DNA from 3 places in the Vibrio sp. 378 genome. Region 1 is predicted to be linked to each of the others. Evidence: predicted binding sites of a transcription regulator. Region 1 holds the regulator's gene; each other region holds the start of a gene.
What was found. Region 1 encodes PurR, which represses purine synthesis genes. Its sites were predicted from a motif close to TNANGNAAACGTTTNCNTNA; they were not measured.

Region 1 (4,291 bases):
GTCCTGTTACTAATATGATACCAATATCCGATTGGCTACGTAACTCACGAGTAAGCATCAGGCCGTCTTCACCAGGCAGGTTAATATCCAGCATGATCAGGTCTACATCGCCCGCTTGCAAAACTTCACGCATTTCTGCGCCACTCTCTGCTTCGCTGACTTGGTAGCCCTCATTTTGGAAATATCCCGCAAGCTTACTACGAGTTACAACATCATCTTCTACGACTAATACGTGATAGCTCATTTACACCACTTTTCTGTCTTCTTATTATCCAAGACGTATTCTATTCATAACTAGTAACATTTCTAGTCATAGATACATTAAAACGCAAGATTTAGCGTTTTTATTGATTCAAAACAAGCTTGCCCATTGCTATTAATAAGCGGTCATTTTTGACCATAAAACATAACAATTATAGTTACTGCTATTCATTTTAATTGATTACACTTAGGGGATATCCCTAATTGACTTTGTGATGCATGACTTGAAGCATCATTCAGGAGCCCAAAATGCAAGAAGTGAAAGCTTTTAATGAAAAACGCGCTGAAATTTACTGGTGGTTTTCGAGCTTGTTCGCAAAAGAACTAACAGAGAAAGAATTGGAAGCCTATCACAGTGTTGAAATTCGCAGTTTTCTCGCAGGTTTAGGTGAAAATGAGTCGCTAAAACCAGCCGTTGATAGCCTAGTTGATGCATTGAATCGGTTACAAGATCGTGAAGATGCACAACTAGAGCTTGCAGCTGACTTTTGTGAACTGTTTTTGAAGACAGAAAAATACGGCGCTCTTCCTTACGCATCCATGTACATTGGTGAATCAGGTTTACTGAATGACAAGCCAGCTGAGGAAATGGAAAAGTTGATGGCTGAATTTGGCGTTCAAGTAGACGAAAACCTAAAGGAACCTGCGGATCACTTAGCCGTTGAGCTCGACTTTCTCGGGAACATGATTATCCGCTCAAACGAGCTTGAACAAGAAAAACACATGGAAGAAGCCTTCGTTAAACAAAACGACTTTATCCAGCAACAATTGATGTCTTGGTTACCTCAGTTTTCAGACAAATGTAAAAAATTCGATGAATTTGGATTTTACTCAAGTGTCGCGAAACTATTAGTTGCATTTTGTAAACTAGACAGCGCCTACCTTCTTGGTGAATAATTGCCGCCTATTTTTAGGGAGCCTGCCTATCGGGCTTCCTGTGTGCCTGAAAGTGACCGATTGTAAGTAACTTGGGTATAATATTCGTTTGCCTTAACTTAGCGCAAAGACGCTTGGTTATTTAGCAGTCAAAATGTGACTTCAAATACACAAATCTCTTGCTGAAAACATTGCTAGTCAGTCCACATAGGGCTAAAATGTGAGCGCAAACGATTAAATATGATTTATATGTAAACCGCTGAAATATAGCGGTTTTTGTGTTTTCTTAACAGGTTGATGGCAATTTCTCATCAGATAGAAAAAGATAAAATTCATCGACCGATGCTGCTACGCACCCTTTTGTCGCACTTGGATCAACCGCTGCCGAGACACTTAGCGCCAATTTTAGATTGCTAGGTGTGAAACCATTAGAGCATCAGGTACATCCAATACGACATATTTCAGTAGCTCGATACAGGACACCATTTATGGCCACGATAAAAGACGTTGCTCGCTTAGCCGGCGTTTCCACTACGACAGTTTCGCACGTTATCAATAAAACGCGTTTCGTTGCAGAAGCAACGCAAGAAAAAGTAATGAAAGCCGTTGACGAGCTGAATTACGCGCCAAGTGCCGTTGCACGCAGCCTAAAATGCAACTCAACTCGTACGATTGGCATGTTAGTAACTCAATCAACTAACCTATTTTTCTCAGAAGTGATTGATGGCGTTGAGAGCTACTGTTACCGCCAAGGCTATACTCTGATTTTATGTAACACAGGCGGGATTTACGAAAAACAACGCGATTACATTCGTATGCTGGCTGAAAAGCGCGTTGATGGCATCCTAGTGATGTGTTCTGACTTAACCGAAGAACTAAAAGAGATGCTTGACCGTCATGCGGACATTCCTAAAGTGGTCATGGATTGGGGCCCAGAGAGCTCACAAGCAGACAAGATCATGGATAACTCAGAAGAAGGTGGCTACATTGCAACCAAACATCTGATTGACAATGGTCATACGGATATCGCTTGTCTAAGCGGTCATTTTGAAAAGCTTGCTTGCCAAGAGCGCATTGCAGGTTTCCGTCGCGCAATGAGCGAAGCGAACCTAGCTGTAAATGAAGACTGGATCCTTGAAGGTAACTTTGAATGTGATACGGCCGTATTAGTTGCAGATAAAATTACCGCAATGGACAAGCGCCCGACGGCGGTATTCTGTTTTAACGACACAATGGCTCTAGGCCTAATGAGCCGCTTGCAACAAAACGGGATCAAAATTCCTGAAGATATTTCAGTGATCGGCTACGACAACATCGAGCTTGCGGAATACTTCTCTCCACCGCTAACGACTATCCACCAACCTAAACGTCGTGTTGGTAAAAATGCATTCGAAATTCTACTTGAGCGTATCAAAGATAAAGAACACGAAAAACGAATTTTCGAAATGCAACCTGAGCTTGTAATTCGAAATACTGTGAAAAAAATGAACTAAATTTCACTGTATTTAACCGTGTTAAATAAGCGCTCTACAGGGGCGCTTATTTTTTTGGAAAAATTAAGCATTCTCTAATACTTCACACCACTCTAATAACAATTGACTAACGTTAACTCCCTGTTTTATATAAATGTAATATATATTAAGAACTCCTTTTCAAAGGCCAATTTGCACCTTTCCATATGCAAAATAGAGCATTCAATCTATCATTTTTATTGAACCGAAATCACACTTTTAACGCTAAACCGTGATGTTAATTCAATATAAGAAGTATGCTCATTGTGTCACGCACAGGGCAAACCATTCGAAAGAGTGGGACGCAAAGCCTCCGGCCTGAACCATATTACGATATGGAAGGTAGCGGGGTTACCGATGGCAAGTGTGTAAGCAATGACTTTACTCTGTAATGACATTGTTTTTACGCATGTTTGCTACTCTCTCGGACCTGACTTTTGGTGGCGTAATATTAATTACACCGAGATAACAAAACATGGATAAACCGATACTCAAAGACTCTATGAAGCTATTTGAGGCACTTGGTAATATCAAGTCGCGCTCAATGTTTGGTGGCTTCGGACTATTCGCTGATGAAACAATGTTTGCACTAGTGGTAAACAATCAGCTTCATATCAGAGCAGACCAAAAAACTTCATCTGACTTCGAGAAACAAGGGCTAAAGCCTTACGTTTATAAAAAACGTGGCTTCCCAGTCGTTACAAAGTACTACGCTATTTCCAGCGATTTATGGGAATCAAGCGAACGCTTAATCGAAGTAGCGAATCAATCATTGAAAAAGGCAAAGCTTGAGAAAGAACAGCAAGCAAGTACAAAGCCTAACCGTTTGAAAGATTTGCCTAACTTACGACTGGCTACCGAGCGCATGCTAAAAAAAGCCGGCATCGAATCCGTAGAGAAGCTTGAAGAGGAAGGTGCGCTTAACGCCTATAAAGCGATAAGAGATACGCACTCTGCAACCGTCAACATTGAGTTGCTATGGGCACTAGAAGGTGCTATCAACGGCACTCATTGGAGTGTGGTACCTCAAGCTCGCCGAGATGAGTTGATGAACGGCCTCCAATAAAAGTCGACCTAAAAACTATCTTGTAAAACCGCAGTCTAATCTGCGGTTTTTTTGTGAAATTTTTTCGGTTTTCCTACTGTCTTATTACATATATCCCAAATTGGAATCAAAATTATGAATAAGAAACTGATATTAGGTCTCATCCTACTAGCGGCTATCGTCTTTTTAGGTATTAACTTTGGCCAGTATTTAACCTTAGAGAATGCAAAAGCCCAACAAGAAGCACTAACTACATACCTCGATCAGAATTTTGTATTCTCGGCTGCGATTTACTTTTTTACCTACATTGCAATTACCGCTTTTTCTATCCCAGGAGCGGCAGTAGTCACCTTACTTGGTGCAGCCTTATTTGGTTTTTGGACAAGCTTGCTACTGGTTTCTTTCGCTAGCACTATGGGGGCAACACTGGCCTTCTTGAGCAGCCGATACTTATTGCGTGACTGGGTACAAAACAAATTCGGAAATAAACTCAACGCAATTAATCAAGGTGTCGAAAAAGACGGAGCTTTTTATCTATTTTCCTTGCGCCTAATCCCTGTATTCCCTTTCTTTCTAATCAACTTACTGATGGGCTTAA
Region 2 (4,291 bases), 260 kb from region 1:
CGTCCCAGGAAGTGTCATCGGTATGCTCGTACTGTTTTTCTCTATGACTCTTGGGCTTGTAAAGGTCGATTGGGTCAAACCGGGCGCCACGCTATTTATCCGCTACATGATTTTGTTGTTCGTTCCTATTAGCGTGGGATTAATGCAACATTTCGATATGCTACTCGCTAATGCCCTCCCTATCATTGCTAGCGCAGTTGGAGGCTCACTCATTGTACTAGTCAGCCTCGCTTGGCTGCTGGACTACTTGCTAAAGGAGAAGCACTGATATGTGGTTAGTTGTTACCATTGCGGTTTTTCTTGTCGCGCGCCAAATCGCAATCAAAGTGAATAATCCTCTAGCAAATCCTTTGCTGATCAGTATTGCAGTGCTCATTCCTTTGCTTACTTACTTAAATGTACCGTTTGAAACGTATTATGCGGATAACGAAGGGATCAGTTTTTTACTTCAACCAGCCGTAGTTGCTCTGGCTTACCCGCTATATGAACAACTACCACAGATTAAAGCAAACTGGCGAATCATCACTTTTGCTTGCACAGTAGGCAGTGTGATGTCGATGATGACAACCACCTTGATCGCAGTCGCTTTCAAAGCAGATATCAGTTTAATCGCAAGTCTAGTGGGTAAATCCGTCACTACGCCAATAGCAATGGAAATTTCGAGTCACCTCGGTGGTGAAGCTGCCGTTGCGGCGATCTTGGTTCTGATTGTTGGTTTATTGGGCGCGATTTTGGCATACCCAATTTACAACTTAATTGGAATTAAACACCCGATTGCACGTGGTCTGACAATGGGTACAGTCTCTCATGCCTTAGGCACCGCTACTTGTGCAGAGAAACAGCCCATAGATGCCGCGTTCTCATCACTCGCATTGGTTTTATGTGGGATCATAACTTCTATTTTGGCTCCAAGTTTTTTTGCTTTGGCGGTCTGGCTATATCAATAGTTAAGCGCTCTCGGTCTGCCCTCCTTCCGGCAGGCCGTAGCCTTTCCGTTTCTTACTTATCCCTTTTCAAAACCCTATCTTATCTATCAAACTCACCCAGTAATATCGTGAAGGGACTTGACTGAGATATACATTCATAGCATGAGCATTCTAGGTGCTACCACTCGCTCTAGATTACGTAGGTATAAAGTAGCGTAGCGGTAAAAGTCGCGTTAGTAACATACTCCTGCTCCTTGGTCATATGAATATATACTGATATGGTTAATTGTGAGACGGAGATAACGCTTCACACCTGTGCAATCGAATACATGTGTGAGCTCACTCTAATTATGTAACAGAATTATCAATTGCATTATTTATCGTGATCTAACGCACGGAACATTTCTATCTTTCACATAGAATAACTGTCCATGCAATAACAAGGATTCAACATGAAAAGTCGCATTGAACAGGCGCTAGCAGGCGCTCCAGAAGCACTTTCCAAACAACTTGCTCCTATCATCCAAGCTGATGATTTTGATGCTACGCTTTCAGTTCAACAATTTGAGCAGTTGCTTTCAGCTACCGGTCTATCAGACAAAGAGCTTCGTGTTGCGCTACTTCCTTTTGCCGCAGCGTACTCCTATGCTCCCCTTTCTGACTTTTATGTCGGCGCTATCGTTCGTGGTCTTTCAGGTCGCCTTTACTTCGGTGCCAACATGGAATTCTTTGGTGTACAGTTGGGTCAAACGGTTCACGCAGAGCAGTCTGCGATTAGCCATGCTTGGATGAAAGGCGAACGTGGTGTTAAGGATATCACTATCAACTTCAGCCCATGTGGTCACTGCCGCCAGTTCATGAATGAGTTATCTACCGCAAACGAGCTTAAAATCCAGCTCCCAGAACGCGAAGAAAAGTCACTTCATGAATACCTGCCTGAAGCCTTTGGACCAAATGATCTCGGTATCGAGTCCGGCTTAATGGCAGAAGTTAAACACCAATTCTCATGTGATGATGAAGACGCACTCATCCAAACTGCAGTTGAAGCGATGAACATGAGCCACTCTCCATACACCAACAACTTGAGTGGTTTAGCATTAGAGATGACTAGCGGTCGTGTATTCCAAGGCGCTTATGCAGAAAATGCAGCGTTTAATCCTAGCTTGCCACCGCTACAAGTTGCGCTAATCCAAGTTTTACTTGCGGGTGAAACCTTTGACAGCATCAAAGCCGCTGCATTGGTAGAGAACTCAGAAGGTAAGATCAGTCATTTAGCCGATACGCAATCAACGTTGGAAGCGTTGAATCCAGATATTCCGCTTAGTTTTGTCAACGTATAAACGACAAATTCAACAAAAAGCTCTACAACATGTAGAGCTTTTTTATTACCTAAAAACCAAAAGCAAACGTTTGCTTTGTCATAAAACTTCAGTATGATCTCCTGCAATTTCTGTCTCATCACTCTATTTTGTAAGGGAACACTATGTTTGGCACTGCAACTAGCGCAAATGCTACCCGTGTATTACTTTTAGGCTCTGGCGAACTCGGTAAAGAAGTCGCCATTGAATGCCAGAGACTTGGTTTAGAAGTGATTGCTTGTGATCGCTATGCCAATGCTCCAGCGATGCAAGTCGCTCACCGTAGTTATGTTATCGACATGTTAGATGGGAACGCCTTAGAAGAAGTTATTACGAAGGAACAACCTACTTACGTCGTACCAGAAATTGAAGCCATCGCAACCGGCAAACTGGTAGAGCTTGAAGAAAAAGGACTGAATGTTGTTCCAACCGCTAAGGCAACCAGGCTAACAATGAATCGTGAAGGTATCCGACGTTTGGCAGCAGAAGAACTGGAATTGACGACTTCACCTTATCGTTTTGCAGATAACTTTGAAGACTTCAAAGCCGCGGTTGAACATGTGGGTATTCCGTGCGTGGTGAAGCCAGTGATGAGCTCTTCCGGTAAAGGGCAAAGTGTTATCAAGACCGAAGACGACGTTACAAAAGCATGGGATTACGCTCAGGAAGGCGGACGTACGGGTGCAGGTCGCGTTATCGTGGAAGGTTTTATCGACTTCGATTACGAAATCACTTTATTGACCATCAGAGCCGTTGACGGTGTGCATTTCTGTGCTCCAATTGGTCATCGTCAGGAAGATGGCGACTACCGCGAATCATGGCAACCGCAAGCTATGTCAGAAAACGCAGTAAAAGCAGCTGAATACACGGCTGAGAAAGTGGTAAACGCGCTCGGTGGCTACGGCATCTTTGGTGTAGAGCTGTTTGTCAAAGGCGATAAAGTCATTTTCAATGAGGTCTCTCCTCGCCCTCACGATACGGGTATGGTTACAATGATTTCGCAGGAAATGTCTGAGTTTGCTCTCCACGTGCGCGCGTTTACCGGAATGCCAATTAATAATATTGTGCAATATGGCCCATCTGCGTCTGCTGTTATTCTTGGACAAGGAACTTCCACAAACATTCGCTTTGAAAACCTAAGCAAAGCTTTAGCTCAACCTCAAACACAAGTTCGTCTATTCGGTAAGCCAGAAATCGATGGCCGCCGCCGTTTAGGTGTTGTCCTTACGCGACGAAAAACCACCGAAGAAGCCGTTCAAGATGCTGTTGAAAGTGCTTCAAAAGTGAATATCATTTATTAAATACGAACCACTCATACAAAAATAGCGCAGCTCAAATTGCTGCGCTATTTCGTGTTCCAAACCGAAGAGAGCCTATTCACTCTCGATTAAGTACACTTCTTCAGAGAAGCGACTTAAGCCTTTTTTCACAATTTTAGGATGATTCTCGTCAGCTTCATCTACGTTCAAACAAGTAACTTTGTAACCTGAAAATAACTGCTCAATCTCTTCGACCGGCACGCTAAATGGAGGCCCCGCCATCTCTTCTTGAGGATAGTTGAGTGTAACAAGCAAAATACGACCGCCTGGGTTCAGCAGTTGCTTGAGACGCTCTACATACTCCTCTCGCATATCTTGCGGTAAAGCAACCAACGCGGCGCGATCATAAATGATATCGGCTTGAGATAGTGGTGCAGTGAAAAAGTCCCCAGTATAAATAGAGAGCTCATCAAATTGATAAAGCTCGTGCTTGCCATTAAGAGGCGTTACCGTTGGCGTGTAAAAATGTTCAGCAAAAAAGGCACGCACAGCAATATGGCTTAGCTCAACACCTTCAACCGAATCATGCTTCATCGCTAGCCAAATCAAGTCTTCTGACTTTCCACATAAAGGAACTAACACTTTATCTTCACGCTTTGGATTAGTGTGTTTCCAATATACTGGTAATAGCGGGTTTACATCTTCCAAGTGAAATCCGATCTGATTGCTGGCCCATTTGTTATGCCAA
Region 3 (4,291 bases), on a different contig from region 1:
GTTCTGTCATCGGTGAGTGGGCTGAGTCTAGACCCCATCCCTCCTGCTAAAATTACGGCAAGTGCGTCTTCCATAGTATTCCCTTTCCCTTTTCTGACATGCATCAAAACGGTGCTAACCTGAAGGAGGTGGTATGCAACGCAGAGGTTTTGAAAAGCATGTGCTAATGTGCTTATTAGTGAAAAGTCTACTACAAGAATCGAGCCATAGAATATCTCCTTAAAAATCAAGGAGGTTAAAATTTCACTGTAAGACAACTGCACCATATTAGTGAAGCGCTAAATAGCCCGTGCATCAAATTGGCGCAAAATTGTAGAAAGGAGAAGTCAACAAGTATGGATTTACAATGTAAAGTGGCGACAAAACAAGAAGATAAATAGGGTTTTCTAGCTTAATAACTATCGCCAAACAAGGCTTAGGGTTAGCGTCTTAACTCTAAAGGCCTAAAACAGGCGCGTTGATGTAAGGCAGGAGAGCTTTGTATCAACGATTCAAGAGTAGAAGGCCTGAGACAACTCTTTTCACAGTTGTTGAGAGTGAGTGGATAGGTAAGTAGACCACTCACTCAATGAATATGCTCACTTCACTGATAGCGATACGTTATCACTACACTAAGAGAGACCGACGATATTTCCTTCATCATCAAGATCTAAGTTCATAAATGCGGGTTTATCAGGTAAGCCTGGCATCGTCATCACGGTACCAGATAATGCATAAACGAATCCTGCACCCGCACACAAGCGCAGCTCGCGGATTGGGACGGTAAAACCAGTTGGTGCCCCTTTGACTGCGGAGTCCGTGGTTATAGATAGTGGTGTCTTCGCGATGCAAACCGCTAAGTTGTTAAAGCCTAATTGCTCAAAATGTTTGAGCTGTTCAGTCGCGATAGGAGTCATTTCTATATTGGTTGCTCCATAGCCCGCTTCACATACTGCCATGAGCTTTTCGAGTAATGATTGCTCTTTGTTGTATAACGGACAAAACTCTACAGGCGTGGTACACGCATCAATAACATGTTGAGCTAGTTCCGTTGCGCCTTGTCCGCCTTGCGAAAAAGCGGTGCTGATGGCTACTTTAACTTCGGGATTAAATTGGTGAATCAGATCTTCAAGAGCTTTAAGCTCTTTCACACAATCTTGTGGAAACTGGTTAATGGCAACGACAGCAGGTAAACCGTATTTATGAACGTTATTTATGTGCCATTTTAAATTTTCAAACCCAGCCTCCAATGCTGCTTGGTCCGGATTAAAAATGGAATCTGGAATAGCCATACCTGGTCGTAAATCGTAGTGTCCGGAATTCGCTTTGAGGCCGCGTAATGTTGCTACGATCACTACACAGTCCGGGGCTTTGTTGGCGGCAGCAGCTTTAATGTTACACGCTTTCTCAAATCCCATATCCGAACCAAAACCGGCTTCAGTTACCGTGTAACCTGACAGTTTTAGCGCAATATCGTCCGCGATAATGGATGAATTTCCATGGGCGATGTTTGCAAATGGACCTGCATGGATCAACGTAGGAACACCTTCTAGAGTTTGCATCAGTGTTGGTGCAATCGCCTCTTTTAGTGTTACTGCCATTGCTCCTGCAACTTGTAGATCTTCCGTAGTGACGGGGTTTCCGTTCAAATCGTACGCTACGACAATTTTCCCAATACGTTGACGTAAATCTTTTAAATCTTTGGCTAGTGCAATGATAGCCATTAACTCAGAAGCGGCTGAAATATCGAACCCTTCGTCACGCTCGAAACCATTGATGGTTTTTCCTGCATCATTGAGGCCAATTTTGACTTTACGTAGTGCACGATCATTATGGTCCATCACTCGTTTCCAAGTAATACTTGCCGTGTCGATTTTAAGTGCTCTTAACCCGGTGCGTGATTCAAAGGCATCATAACCCTCGCGTTGCTCATGGAACAAGCGAGCGTCAAGAGCGGCTGAAGCAAGGTTGTGCGCCGCTGTCACTGCGTGAATGTCACCAGTAAGGTGTAAGTTTAACTCTTCCATTGGAGCTACTTGAGAATAACCGCCGCCCGCTGCGCCACCTTTAATACCGAAGACGGGTCCCATCGAAGGTTGCCTTATACATGCAATAACAGATTGATTAAGCTTTGCTAAACCTTGCGCCAGTCCTATCGTCGTAACGGTTTTTCCTTCGCCAAGAGGAGTCGGCGTGATCGCAGTGACGAGTACAAGTTTACCGTCATCATTTGCTTTGAGTCGTTCCAAACATTTTGGGTGGACTTTGGCTTTGTGCTTCCCGTGAGTGTCATACTCTTCGGGCAATAGTCCTACTTTTTCCGCGATAACATCAATAGAAGAAAGTGGTGTGTTTCGGCAAATTTCGATATCTGACTGCATGGAGAATCCCCAAAGTGGCACACAGGTAGCGTTGAAAAACTACCTGAGTTATAACGAGTATTATTGTGAGGCAAAGGTCTGCTTTGTGATGGTACTGTTTCGGTTAGGCTTGTAAAGAGTTTACTGCTTCGTATTGTGCGACATACTAACGAAATCTACTCGTTATAGTGCTAGATAAAAACAAAAAGGCCACCAAATGGTGACCTTGATATATTTTTAGCTTTAAAGCTGTCGTTTTAACGATCCCAATAAGTCTCTTCTAAGCTATCTTCTCGTTCAGGAAGCGCTCGCGATAGGCGAGGAGAGTGCTGCGTCAACACTTCATAGCTTACTCGGTTTGCGTATTTACAAATCTGAGAAAGTGAGGAGTAGGTTAAGCATCGTACTTCGTGCTTTTCTGAGTTAGGCACTTCTTTTTGGTGAAAAGAGTTTGCTGCCATGTCATGCAGTAAGGCTGAAAGGGCTGCATCACCTGCACCGTTAGTGTTCTTAATCTCTAATGGTCCACCAAGGTAAGGGCCGATGTGAGAGTAGACCTTCATTGGGTTTTGACAGTCTTCTTTACGCATCGCACGACTAAACTCGTACTGGTTAAAGGCTTCGAGGGAGCTTTCAAGGATGTCGTGTGTGGTTTCTCGTTTTACTTTCTCGTCGGTGTAACCAGCCATGTACAGACCATTTGGTCCTGCTGTACAAAGTACGAGATCAACCCACTCAAGTGCTTTATCAGCAGCTGCTAGCGGCTCTGTTTCACCTGTTAGCGCCGCACCTTCTTCTTCATTCATAGCGACAACAGAAATGTTTTCGCGAATGTATTCTTGCCACCACTGTGCGTTGCCTTCGATAACGTACTTCGTCCCTAACGTAAGTACAACAGGGACATCGTGCTTCTTAGCAAAGTCGATTGCTCTTTGTACCGCTTTAGGCATTGGATCTTCTTCTTTACCACGCATTAGGTAAGAAGAAACAACCAGGGCTGATGCTTTCTCAAAGATCTCTTCAGGAATGCTTTCCGGAAGTAGTTGATTCATATGACCTTCGTTGATAGCAAATGTACGCTCACCGTCTTGAGAAATTAGGGTGTAGCAGCGACCAATAGGGCCATCTACCGTTTGTAAATGGTTAAGGTTCATGCGTGAAGACGTACGGCAAAGGTAGCGATAAGCAAAAGAACCGACTTGAATGTTCTTAGACATCACACCGAGCAAAACGGATTTGCTATCGGCTAAAACTGAGTAGTTGTGAAGAGTATTGCCAATCGTGTCACCTGGGTATTGGTGTGTGATCAGGCCTTGCTCAACCAGTTCTTCGTAAAGAGCATCTGCTTTGCTTTCTTCAAGAACGAGCGAATGTCCTTTACTCAGGTTGTATTTCTCTAAAAACGCGTCATCTACACGTGCTTCGATATCTACAATGGTTTGACCGACACCAACAATAGTTGGGCGATATAGCTTAGGTGCCTGTCGGATTTGGTTTACTAATGGATCTCGAGCGTGAGTTGGGAAGTAGTGTTTAGATTTACGCTGACCAGGAAACTTCATGCTTGTTCTTGAGTGAGAAAAAAAAGAGGCGGGATTGTATCACAAAAAAATGAAAATCGTGGCGATTTATTACAAAGAAGTCTGCTCGCTGAAAAAATCAGCGAGCTGAGTAAATAGCAACCAAAGCAGCTGCAATTTATGACGCTTGTCGTATTGCAATGGGTTGTTTTTTAAACTTGTTGCTCAGCAGCGCCCGGAAAGAGCCTGCTCCGCGCTAACTAAATTTACCCGCGTTACTTTTTCACTTCAGTTGGCTCAACGTAAGCTTTGGTACCCCAAAGTGGGACTGTCGAAAGGCTATGCTTAAAACTACCATCGGTCTCTTTTGTTGTATAAGACAAGTAGAGTAAGGTTTGGTTATCGGCATCATAAATACGGCGAACCTTCATT

Region 2: a site for PurR is predicted at 2,325-2,344, ahead of purT (formate-dependent phosphoribosylglycinamide formyltransferase). Genes of this name have one in related genera too.
Region 3: a site for PurR is predicted at 2,427-2,446, ahead of R7Q48_RS03175 (formate--tetrahydrofolate ligase). Genes of this name have one in related genera too.

The regions. Positions count from the first base shown of each region.
Region 1 is NZ_JAWOUO010000004.1:94,875-99,165, reverse strand. It holds gene torR (two-component system response regulator TorR) at 1-244, opposite strand, end outside; gene torD (molecular chaperone TorD) at 511-1,158, shown strand; gene purR (HTH-type transcriptional repressor PurR) at 1,626-2,630, shown strand; cyclic di-GMP riboswitch class I at 2,918-3,007, shown strand; gene R7Q48_RS09210 (TfoX/Sxy family DNA transformation protein) at 3,124-3,714, shown strand; gene R7Q48_RS09205 (TVP38/TMEM64 family protein) at 3,829-4,291, shown strand, end outside.
Region 2 is NZ_JAWOUO010000004.1:358,213-362,503, reverse strand. It holds gene R7Q48_RS10385 (CidA/LrgA family protein) at 1-268, shown strand, start outside; gene R7Q48_RS10380 (LrgB family protein) at 270-947, shown strand; gene cdd (cytidine deaminase) at 1,379-2,266, shown strand; gene purT (formate-dependent phosphoribosylglycinamide formyltransferase) at 2,410-3,585, shown strand; gene R7Q48_RS10365 (thiopurine S-methyltransferase) at 3,658-4,291, opposite strand, start outside.
Region 3 is NZ_JAWOUO010000001.1:738,188-742,478, forward strand. It holds gene glgC (glucose-1-phosphate adenylyltransferase) at 1-74, opposite strand, end outside; gene R7Q48_RS03175 (formate--tetrahydrofolate ligase) at 612-2,360, opposite strand; gene R7Q48_RS03180 (inosine/guanosine kinase) at 2,597-3,901, opposite strand; gene R7Q48_RS03185 (CreA family protein) at 4,135-4,291, opposite strand, start outside.